One region of the Shewanella goraebulensis genome, then DNA from elsewhere that is predicted to be linked to it. Evidence: predicted binding sites of a transcription regulator. Region 1 holds the regulator's gene; the other holds the start of a gene.
The links. Region 1 encodes LexA, which represses DNA repair genes until DNA is damaged. Its sites were predicted from a motif close to TACTGTATNNNNATACAGTA; they were not measured.
Positions count from the first base shown of each region.

Region 2: a site for LexA is predicted at 2,940-2,959, ahead of QPX86_RS10180 (LexA family protein). Genes of this name have one in related genera too.

Region 1 is NZ_CP126972.1:4,646,313-4,652,452, reverse strand. It holds gene ctaD (cytochrome c oxidase subunit I) at 1-296, opposite strand, end outside; gene coxB (cytochrome c oxidase subunit II) at 306-1,886, opposite strand; gene QPX86_RS19595 (cell division inhibitor SulA) at 2,329-2,835, opposite strand; gene lexA (transcriptional repressor LexA) at 2,832-3,449, opposite strand; gene plsB (glycerol-3-phosphate 1-O-acyltransferase PlsB) at 3,867-6,140, shown strand, end outside.
Region 2 is NZ_CP126972.1:2,427,482-2,433,621, reverse strand. It holds gene QPX86_RS10195 (TonB-dependent copper receptor) at 1-1,067, opposite strand, end outside; gene QPX86_RS10190 (hypothetical protein) at 1,323-1,934, shown strand; gene QPX86_RS10185 (hypothetical protein) at 2,123-2,527, opposite strand; gene QPX86_RS10180 (LexA family protein) at 2,979-3,386, shown strand; gene QPX86_RS10175 (Y-family DNA polymerase) at 3,390-4,646, shown strand; gene QPX86_RS10170 (YgjV family protein) at 4,879-5,499, shown strand; gene QPX86_RS10165 (dicarboxylate/amino acid:cation symporter) at 5,639-6,140, opposite strand, start outside.

The DNA of each region.
Region 1 (6,140 bases):
GCACCAAATACCATGATAAGTCCGTGAACTGTGGTCATTTGGTTGAAAAAGTTTGGATCAACTAATTGTAAACCCGGCTGGAACAATTCGGCGCGGATAACCATCGCCATTGCACCGCCCGTGAGAAACATTAGAAAACTAAACCACAAATATAATGAGCCGATGTCTTTATGGTTAGTGGTTAAAATCCAGCGCATGATGCCTTTCGGCGCGCCATGATGGTGATCATCATGGCCATGGTCATCGTGAGAATGACCATCATGAGCTTCGGTTGTATCTTGTGTAATAGTGCTCATTTTAATCCCTTACTTTCCATGACCATCAACGTCAGAAGCCTGTACAGCATCTCCCGAGTCATTACCCCAAGCGTTACGCTCATAAGTAATCACTGCTGCGAGTTGTTGCGGTGTGAGTAGAGAACCAAATGCCTGCATTGCAGTACCAGCCTTGCCATTGACAACAACTTCAATGTGTCCTTCAACTGGTCCTGTAATAGCTGGGCTACCGATTAATGAAGGGAAAGCCCCCGGTAATCCTGTGCCTGCAGCCTGATGACATGCAGCGCAATTGGTCATATAGACTTGCTCGCCCATGGTCATGAGTTCATCCATGGTTAAATCATCTAGTACGACTTCAGCTTTAACTTCTTTCACAACTTCTGCAGCGGCTTCGGTTACGGCTTGTTCAACATTTTCAGGATTAATTTCAGCAGGAAGGGTCACAGGCGTTGCGGCTTGGTCAGTAGCGGAATCCGCTGAACTTGCCGCAGAACCGCCACCATTGATATCAGCGGCTTGCACTACATCGCCAGAGTCATTACCCCAAGCATTTCGCTCGTAGGTCACAACTGCAGCAATTTCAGTTGCAGTAAGCTGTTTAGCAAATGCCTGCATCGCAGTGCCTGATTTACCGTTAACCACAATATCAACATGATCGCTAACAGGCCCCTTAATCAGAGGGCTACCAATAAGAGATGGGAAAACACCAGGAAGACCAGCACCATTGGGTTGGTGACATGCGGCGCAAACGCCCATATAGACTTGCTCACCTTGAGCCATTAACTCATCATATGTGAGTGTTTGCGAAAGCGAGGCTTCTGCAGCAGCTTTAGCATCGACAGCTAGCTGCTTTTGGTCAAGTAACCATTGGTCATAATCGGCTTCAGAAAGTGCTTCGACCACAATAGGCATGAAGCCGTGATCTTTTCCGCACAACTCAGCACATTGGCCGCGGTAGGTGCCAACTTTATCAATGCGTGTCCATGCTTCATTAATGAAACCTGGATTAGCGTCTTTTTTAACCGCAAAAGCAGGCACCCACCATGAGTGAATAACGTCATCACTGGTCATTAAGAAACGCACTTTTCGATTGATTGGTAATACGAGCGGCTTATCAACTTCTAGCAAGTAAGTTTCAGTTTTTTCAGCAGAACCTTGGATTTGATCTGCTGGAGTTGAAAGCAAACTGAAGAACTCGACGTCTTCATTGAAATAGCTGTAATGCCACTTCCACTGAGAGCCGGTAACTTTAATGGTTAAATCTGCATCGCTAGGATCTTCCATAGCTATCAGAGTTTTAGTGGCAGGAATTGCCATACCGATAAGGATGATAAATGGCACGACAGTCCATGCTATTTCAACCTTGGTACTGTCATGAAAATCGGCAGGTTTAGCGCCTTTAGATTTTCTGTGATAGATCATCGAGTAAATCATGATCCCAAAGACCACAACACCAATCGCACAACAGATATATAGAATAATCATATGGAGGTCATAAACCCTACCACTGATTTCTGTCACACCTTGTGTCATGTTAAGCGGCATATCAGCCGCAGCAAGCGGCACTGCAAATAGCAGCACCATTAATCCATACAACAATCGCTTCACAAGACCACTCCTCTGCCAATTGCGATTTGCAATAACAACAAGGAAAAGTCACACAGTAATACTCTGCTCTATGCAAACTTCTCTAATTCCCGAAAAAGTTTGATCACTTCAAAGTACACGGTGGCTGCGAGTATCAATACTCGATTATTTTATTGGGTTATGGTGGCCACACTTGTACCTAATACTGAACTTTTCAATTCTTAAATTGACGCTTTTTATTCAAGGCTTTCTATACCGCATGGTACCAGCACAATCTTTACAGCGTTTTGTAGCTTCTTATCGTTTTACTAACTCAAGAGTGATAACAATTTGTTAGCCTCTTGTTAACTACATTACTTGGAGATTAAATATTGATCAAGATCACTTTATCATCTAATTTGCTGAAAAAAGGCGTAAAAAAAGCCCTTCACAGTAATGAAGGGCTTTTTTAAGAGAGATTAGTTTAGTGGAAAGCAGATAAATTTAACCGTGATGGTGCTGCTAAAGTATTGTCGCTCATATGTTCATCATGTAAGTGAGTATTTACATCTTCAATGATTACACCTTGTGCCAAAGCACTTTTAGCGACTAACTGAATGCGACGATTATCGCGAGCATCTAATGGTGTTGTCCATGTAATAACCGCACTGGAAGTACCACTTGTTAGTGCTTTTTCCATTGCCCAAAGTGTTTCAACTTCATCTTTGGTATGAACAAGCAATACTCGATCCATACGAACATTGGCATTGGCCAATATTTGCTTATAGCCAATATGTGGTGGATTAATTAATACAATCCAACGGCCTTGTTGGCTTAACACTGCTAACTGGCTGCATAACTGGGTTAGCTCAGTGATGCCTTGATTAGCACTTTGTTTGGTTTCAATACCTTGTTTAACAGGCGCTGTGGCTGATGTCATGTCTACCCACAAGCCAGGGTGACGTGGTGCATTACCTAATAATGTGTTCATAACCAACCTCCATTTCGGATAACGCCAACAGCAAGTCCTTCAATGGTGAGACTCTGGCAAGTTAAATCGACTTTTATCGGCGAATATTGTTCATTTTCTGCATGCAGATAAACAACATTGCCTTTCTTTTCAAAACGTTTAACGGTGACATCATCGTCAACACGAGCTACGACAACTTGTCCATTTTTGGCTTGCTGCATTTTGTGCACAGCCAATAAGTCACCTTCAATAATGCCAATATCTTTCATACTGTCGCCACGAACGCGTAGTAAGAAATTAGCATTAGGTTTGAACATTTCAGGATCGACTTGAAAGTACTGTTCAACATGTTCCATTGCGAGGATAGGTTCACCAGCCGCAACCTGACCGATAAGCGGTAATCCTTCTTCGACTTCCTCTTCTTCCTGAATCATGCGAATGCCGCGTGAAGTACCAGGAATAATTTCGATACAACCTTTTTTAGCAAGTGCTTTTAAATGCTCTTCAGCAGCATTAGCACTTTTAAAGCCTAATCTAGTGGCAATTTCTGCACGAGTTGGTGGCATACCTGTCTCGGCAATATTACATTTAATTAGTTCTAGAATTTCAGCTTGTCGTGGCGTTAAAGGTCTCATGTTGATTCCTGTTTTTTTATACAGTGACTGTCATTATATACAGTATCCTTGGTCGTGCAAGTATTAACCAATGAATTTTAAGGATGATACCGATTAAAGTTCATTTTTAACAGATTGGCAAAATTTAAATTTGTTTAAAAACAGTTATTTATATTGTTGCTGTTGGAGGGGGATTTATTTTGATTAAATTAACATTGATAAACAAATGATTCGGTTTTTTGTCGATACAGTATATTTATACAGTACTGATGTTCACTTTTGATAAGTATAAATAAGCGACTTATTTGCTTATATAATTAGCCTTAAAGGGATTTAGTTTGATGCTTAATTGTTAACTACATATACGCAGGTTAGTGAATCCCACCTAGATTCTGGTATCCTATGCGCAATAAATCGTTGTTGATAATGCGAATACTCATGCTAAAACCAGATTCTATCATTGCTAAATCGTTGCGTTGGATTCAGAAACTAATGGTACACAGTGTTGTTGTACCTCAAGATCCGTTCGCTGACTTAAACCTAGATCCTGAAAAACCAGTGGTCTATGTCATGAAGACAGAGTCGCTGAGTGATATCGCGGCACTAAATGAAATTACTGCAAAGTACAATCTACCTAGTCCTTATGAGCGTTTGGACATCGATGGGCTGAACACGCCAAGAATTGTGTGTGTTGAAGGCCGTAAACCCTTATTTGGCAAACGTCATAGTGGCGAGAAGTTTGTTGCTAACTTCACCAAATTACTCGACTTACACCAAAAGAATAAGCAGTTAGATATTCAATTGGTGCCAGTTAGCCTTTATTGGGGACGTATCCCGGGTAAAGAAGATGACACCATGACAGCTGCAGTATTTGAGCGTGAAAATCCGACTTGGCTACGCAAGTGGCTAATGATTTTATTTTTAGGTCGTCATAACTTTATTCAATTCTCAAATGCCATGTCTTTACGTTATATGGCCGATGAACACGGTACTGATGTCAGCATTGCTCACAAGTTAATTCGTGTTGCCCGCGTGCATTTCCGACGTCAACGTAAAGTGATGACGGGGCCACAGTTGCCTAACCGTCAAGCCATGTTTAACTCGTTACTCAAATCTGAATCGATCACCAAAGCGATTCAAGAAGAAGCAGCAAACAAGAAGATTTCTGAAGAAAAGGCGCGTGAAAAGGCCATTGAATATTTAGATGAAATCGCAGCTGACTACTCAGATAACCTGATTCGTATTGCAGAGCGCTTTTTAACTTGGTTATGGAACAAGTTATACAGCGGCATTAGCATTAAGAGTGCTGAGCAAGTTCGTAAACTGCATCATGATGGTCACGAAATTGTCTATGTGCCATGTCATCGTAGCCACATGGATTACTTATTACTATCTTATATCCTCTATTATCAAGGGATGGTTCCTCCGCACATTGCGGCTGGTATTAACTTGAACTTTTGGCCTGCAGGGCCGATGTTCCGCCGCGGTGGTGCCTTCTTTATCCGTCGTAGTTTTAACGGTAATAAGCTTTATACCGCAGTATTCAGAGAGTATTTAGATCAACTATTTGCCAAAGGCTATTCAGTTGAGTACTTCACTGAAGGTGGTCGTTCACGTACAGGCCGTTTGCTTGCGCCTAAAACTGGCATGTTAGCAATGACAGTGAACAGTGTACTACGAGGTATCGAGCGCCCTGTAACGCTGGTGCCAGTTTACTTAGGCTACGATCACGTGATGGAAGTATCGACTTATCACAAAGAATTAAGCGGTAAGAAAAAGCAAAAAGAATCGGTATGGCAGGTATTTGGTGCACTGCGTAAATTAGGTAACTTTGGCCAAGGTTATGTGAACTTTGGTGAGCCAATTAACGTGCAGCAATTCTTAAACCAGCAAGCACCTGATTGGCGCGAAGAAATTGCTCAAGATCCTGAGCAAAAACCAACTTGGTTAACCCCAGCGGTAAATACACTTGCCAATAAAGTGATGACTAACATTAATAGCGCTGCTGCGGCTAGTTCAGTCACACTAACCAGTATGGTGTTATTGGCTTCTGAGCAAAATGCGCTGGAGCGCGGTGAGCTTGAAAGACAGCTAGGTTTATATCTTAAGCTATTAAAAGAGGTGCCTTATACCGGTTATACCTCAGTGGCGGAAGGTAACCCTACTGAAGTGGTTGAACAATGTTTGTCGCTTAAAAAGTTCACTTCAACTAGCGATCAGCTTGGTGAAATTATTGCGATTGAAGAGCATGCTGTCATTGCAATGAGTTACTACCGTAATAACATTATTCACTTGATGGCCGTACCTTCGTTAATTGCTAGTTGTTTAGTGCAATACGAAGAACATAGCCGTGAGAAGATCCATAGCATCGTCAATGATTTTTACCCATTACTAAAAGCAGAATTGTTTATGGGGATTGAAGATTTACCAGCTTATGTAGATCATGTTTTAGACTTGTTTGTTGAGCAAGGGCTAATTACCGGAACAACTGAGTTTGAAGTCAATCAAGGTAATATTACCCAGTTAATGTTATTGTCTGAAACTGTCAGTGAGACATTACAACGTTACGCGATTATCTTTAATTTACTGGCTTACAAACCGGATATTGAACGTTCAGATCTAGAAAGCGCGAGCCACATGCTAGCTCAGCGTTTAGGTGCTTTACACGGAATTACTGCGCCAGAGTTTTATGATAAAAAACTCTACAATAAT
Region 2 (6,140 bases), 2.2 Mb from region 1:
CCATTATCAATATCTTTATCTATGCTTCTGCCTTCATGATTACTGTCCATGTAATCAATACCAATGACAGTGTCCCAATTATCACTTAAGGCTAAATCAAACCACAAGTGACCACCTGAAGTTTCACGACGAACATTCACGCCTGAATTAACACCCTGATCAAACTGATCCATGATGTGATCATTTTCATTAGTATAAAGTTGAAACTCAATAGTATTAAGCCAAGATAAGTCAAAGTCGCGCTGCCCTAGCAAGGTGTAGTTCTCATTATCTATTTGACGAGCTTTATTGGCTCTATCAGCATATTCGGCCTCACCGCTTGAGCTTCCATATGATAATTCAACAACTGTATCTTCATCCGGAGTCCAGCCAAGCGCCACATTATAATTATTACGGTCATAACTCGACTGCACCTTATTACCATCACCATCTTCGTAATGATCGCTTTGAGACTTATTCGCATCAAAGTCAATATAATGCGTTTCTGTTCCTGCTTTAATTTCAACTAAATAGTCTTCTCTTCCAAAAGAGCCGCCAGTCATGCTGACTCTTCCTTCTATATCTTTTTCTGAAAAACTATGGCGATCTTTTTCGAATAGCACAGTACCCGCCGAACCAACTGGCCCGTATTTAACTGTTTGCGGTCCTTTAATCACAGTAATTGCATCATAAGCTTCTGGATATATATAAGCCGTCGGTGGATCCATACGTCCGCCACATGTTCCGTAAACATGTTGACCATCATCAACAATGCTGACTCTTGAACCGCCCATGCCTCTCAATGATGGGTCGCCACCGGCACCGCCTTTACGGCTAATACTAAATCCTGGAATTGTTTTTAAGAACCCTGCACCATCATACGCAGGTAAAGGTAAACGCGGTTTTTTAGGATCAGTTGTGACTTTTGTTGGTTCACTCATCAGCTCACCAGTAACAACAATATAATCATCACATTTATCACCATCACAGCCTTCTTGTTGATTTTTGGATGGGTGATCGGCAAAAGCGACTTGGGGGGTTAATACTGCAGCAATCACTGCAGCTAATATTGTGGTGTTATGTTTCATCGTTGCGCCCGTTTTTTATTAATATAGGCACTTTTTCTCAAACTTCCTTACTTTGCTCAACGAGAATTTTGAACAGTGCGACAATGTGTCGCAGGCGGATTTGATGCTCGTCACACATCTGATTTTATTGGAGTTTTCATTAGCATTTGATTGTTTATTTTTTTAGGATTCATTGACACTGCACTTGTCACAAGTCATTAACATAGGTAGGATTCTTTAAAAAAGAATATTCAAGTTTAAAGGGGACTTAACTACATGGAAAGTGGTAGCGCTACAAATAAAGACCAAAGTGAACAGCAAAGTTTAACTGATATACAACTTAAAATTGAGCAACTTATTCAGCAACAGCCCGCCAATAAAAAACATTGGTATCAAAATCCAGAAATGATTGTTGCTTTCTCAGCGTTAGTCATTGGCATAGTGACGACATTTACTTCAATCTATTCCGCCTCTATCGATCGAGCCTATGCTCGCGCTTCAGTATGGCCTAGTGTTGAAATTGCCCGGAGTCATGATAATGACTTGTTCAAATATATTATTTCTAACAATGGTACTGGTCCAGCCATCATTAAGTACGCAAAAATAAAGCATGGCAAACAATACCTTTCAAAGTGGCGTGAACTCGATATTTTTAAAACAATAGTGCAATCTCATGTCGGGAAGACTGTTTTACCTGCACAGAAAACAATAAATCCTGTCATTTATCGTGGCGATAAGGTTGATAACATTCTAGCTGCTGATAATTTAATTTCGATAGAGCTATGCTATTGCTCCATTTATGATGAGTGTTGGCTCGTTAATCGAGACAATAACCCACAAACTGTCAGCCAGTGCGTTATTGATAACAATCAGCGTTTTTTACAATAAATGTCCAATAGATTGAGTCAGTAATGGCAGCAATTAACCTCTTAACATTAAACTAACCGAGCTGAGTAGCATTCAGCAATTACCATACCCGGTCACCGTTATGTGTTCATTAATTGCACATTAAGATGTTAAATCAATCAAATATCACTTTAATCAATACATCGAATTGAGAACAGCCTTAACTAGCATCAAAGGTTGGCATAATGAACACACTGATTTTGTACTGCAGTCTGCTTTAACAGTTGGGTAAACTGTGCCTTACCACCAGCTCTTTCATTATCGAGTAGTTTTTCCATGTGCTGTGCTTGTGAAACCACCTGCTCCATAGCCATTTGTCTGGCTTGAGTTTCTGATTGACCCGTTAATACTAATTGCTCAACAAGATTAGAGTAGTTTTCATAGACGACCCCTTTGTAGAAGTCAGCTTCTGTTGCCATTGGTGTATGCGAGTAGACAATTGAGCAACTTACTGCAGTTTCAATATTGGCTCTAGCTTGATCGATTTGAATAACAACTGATTGCTGAGTTGAGTAGCTGGCATTCGCTGCCACAGAGAAAAAAGCAAACATGGCAACCATCATTAATCTTTTCATATTGTTTTCCTTTTAAATCAATTCTTGTATGCAAGTACAGTCGTTTACTGTTACCACTTTATCTGGTTCCAAAGTTTAATAGTTACCTTTATATGCCAGTAATTGTAATTGTATTTTTTAGCTAACGTTTATCTGAGTGACACTCATTGATGCTTGTTATCTCGCTATTCAATTACGCTATACAATTGCCTCATACAGCTTCTCAATACAATCACGTTTTGCGAATCAGCTAATTTGATGACTATTTTACCTACTTTTGCTAAACCTAAGCTGAACAAGTCGTTAACTTTCTAAACTCACTACAGATGTTTTAAATTTTCCTCATTTCAATTGCGAGTAAATAACCTACAAAATGTCTAACATTTGCACGAATAAACGGAAAATATTGCCAATTTCACGGGGAACACTATAATACTGTATAAATATACAGTTACTTTAGAATGTGAAATTTATGAATGTCATTCCTATTTTGGCTAGCGCAGGGATCACTGGATTTGAATCCCCAGCCGCCGAGTATCGCCAACTACCATTAAGTTTAGATGAGCTACTAATTGAGCACCCAAGTGCCACCTTTATAGGTCAAGCTAGTGGAGACTCGATGGAGAAAATAGGGATATTTGATAAAGACATTTTGATTGTGGACCGCCATGTCAGTGTTGAAAACCATGATGTCATCGTGGCGAACTATAACGGCAGCTTTGTCTGTAAGTTAATTGATACTAAACGTCGATTATTGCTATCAGCCAACGACAGTCACAATAGTGTTTTAATCCAAGAACACGATAATTTTAGCGTTGAAGGTGTGGTGATCCGTTCTATCCGTTGCCATCGCCAAAGCCCGATACTTGCAGGTGATTAGATAATGTACGCTTTAGTCGATGCCAACTCTTTTTACTGCAGTGCAGAACAGGTCTTTAGGCCAGAGTGGCGCGGTCGCCCTATTGTTGTGTTATCTAACAATGATGGCTGTATTGTCGCAGCTAATCGCCAAGCAAAAGCACTAGGCATTGGTAAGTTTGGCCCTTTCTTTGAAGTAAAAGATCTCTGTCAGAAGCTTGGGGTCATTGCACTCTCGTCTAACTATGAATTATATGGTTCACTTTCTAACAGTATGATGGAGGTGATTGGCCGTTTTGCCCCCGAGCAACACATATATTCCATCGATGAATCCTTTTTATCCTTCAAACAAAGCTATCCTGCCATTCCCTGTCTGCTTACCCATGCTGCGCATATTCGCCGTGCTGTATGGAAAGAGACTCGCTTACCCGTTTGCGTGGGCATAGGTGAAACCTTAACCTTAGCCAAAGTAGCAAACCATGCAGCAAAAAAACTTAATGGCTATAACGGCGTGTGCTATATAAATTCAGCCCAACAGCGACACAATATTCTAGCCAGCATGCAAGTCACTGATGTATGGGGAATTGGCTCTCGCATTGGTAAAAAGCTGCGACAAATGGGGATCCATAATGCACTAGCACTGTCTAAGCTCCAACCCGGACTTGTGCGAAAAAGCTTTAGCATTGAAATAGAGCGCACAGTACGCGAACTTAACGGTGAGCAGTGTAAAGGCTGGGATAGCGCTCGCGCAGATAAACAACAAATCTTTTCAACCCGTAGTGTCGGCGAACGTATCACAGATAAAGAATCTTTACTTCAAGCCTTGAGTAAACATGCCGCTATTGCTGCAGCAAAAGCAAGAAAACAAGGTTCAGCCGCCAGTAGCTTACTGATTTTTGCCAAGAACTCGCCCTATGATGAACAGCCTAATGGCTTTAAGTACCACTATCGCTGCGCTTCCCCAACAAATGACAGTTGTGAGTTAATAGGACATGCAACACGTATCGGCAGTCAGTTATTTAACCCCAATACTCGCTATTACAAAATCGGTATAGGATTGCTCGACCTATCACCAGTTCAGCATTTACAAGGCGATTTATTTACTCCACCTAAAGATCCCGCTTTGATGCAAGTTTGCGACAACCTCAATCAACGTTATGGAACTGACTCCATGTTTGTTGCTGCACAGGGTATTAGCGGTAAATGGCATATGCGCCGAGATTTGCTTACCCCCCAATACACCACTTGCTGGCAAGACATTCCTCAAGTGAGTTGTCGTTAATCTCAAGCAATAAAGAAAACTGGATAACAAACTAGTTTGATACCAAGACTACTAGCAACATTAAACACCCCGCAAATGAACACCTTCGCAACACAGCAACCACCTAACCTGATCAATTAATGCTGTTTTTAGCGTTTAACGTCTTCAATATGCATAAACCTCGATGGGATCATTGTTTTAACGGTGAAAATATAGACAATACGCACCTTCAAATTTTTTCGGATTATTGTGCGTGCCTGAGTTTGCTTTAAATCAACTGTTCTTTGTTCAACTACTTGGATTTGTCTCAATGGCGATTGGCTGGTGGGCAAACACTCAAAAACAAGACTGCAAATTTATTCACGGCAATATGATAGCTGCTATATTGACGGCAATTCATTTAGGCTTATTAGGTAGTTTTTTAGGCATGGCGAACCAACTCGTTAATGTTATTCGCTTTCGTTGTTGCCAAAGCATGAATAAACAAGATTCGACACAAATGTCATTTTCCTCAGCATTACTTTCAACATTGTTTTCGCGATTACTCTCTCGCTCAATCATGACTATAGCGTTTAGTACGGTAGCTATTGTACAAGGTTTACTGTGGGCGGAGCATTGGAGTGAATGGTGTGCCGTGGCTGCTGCTGTCGTTATGAGCTTTAGTTTATTCTATTTTGCAGGAAGCCAGTTAAGGCTCGCAATGCTTGCCAGTAATGGCTTGAATTTAATGCTATCAATATATTTGATGTCATGGTCAGGAATGCTGTATCAAGTCATGACTATTATGATTTTGTCCCAAGGGCTTATTCAGCATTATCTACAGAGTAAAGCGACAATTGAAACAAACCATGCGCATGCTGAGCTGGTTAAATAACACTCACTAAATGCAGATATTTAAAACTACCTTTCAACAAAATAAAAAAGCGGCCTAAGCCGCTTTTTTATAAATCGTGCATATATTTAAAGTGAATGCAGGGTAATAAATCTCTTAACCAAAGTTCAGGTTAATAAGTTTAAGCCAGCGCAGAGTTACCCGATTCTTGCTTGAGTCCTTGCTCTTGTTCTAATACTTGTTCGCTATGATCAACCATAGTCACAACAGCAGCATCACCCACCACATTGGTACTGGTACAGAACATATCAATGATGCGATCAAGTGCTGCCACGATTGCTATCGCTTCAATCGGAAGGCCAAGTTGATGTATAAGTACACCGATCATTACAATTCCGCCACCAGGCACGCCACCAGCGCCAATCGATAGTAAAAATACAGTGAAAGCCAACACCGGCAGTTGATTCATTTCAATTGGGTTTCCAAAAGCGTTACCAACGAAGAATATCCCCACTGTGATGTAAATCGCTGCACCACTCATGTTCATGGTGGCACCCATTGGTACGCCAAAACCAGCAATACTTTTCTTAACACCAATCTTTTCAATCAAGGTACGCATCGTAACAGGAATTGTCGCATTTGAGCTTGCTGTAGAGAGCGCAAACAAGAACTGCTCACGAGTA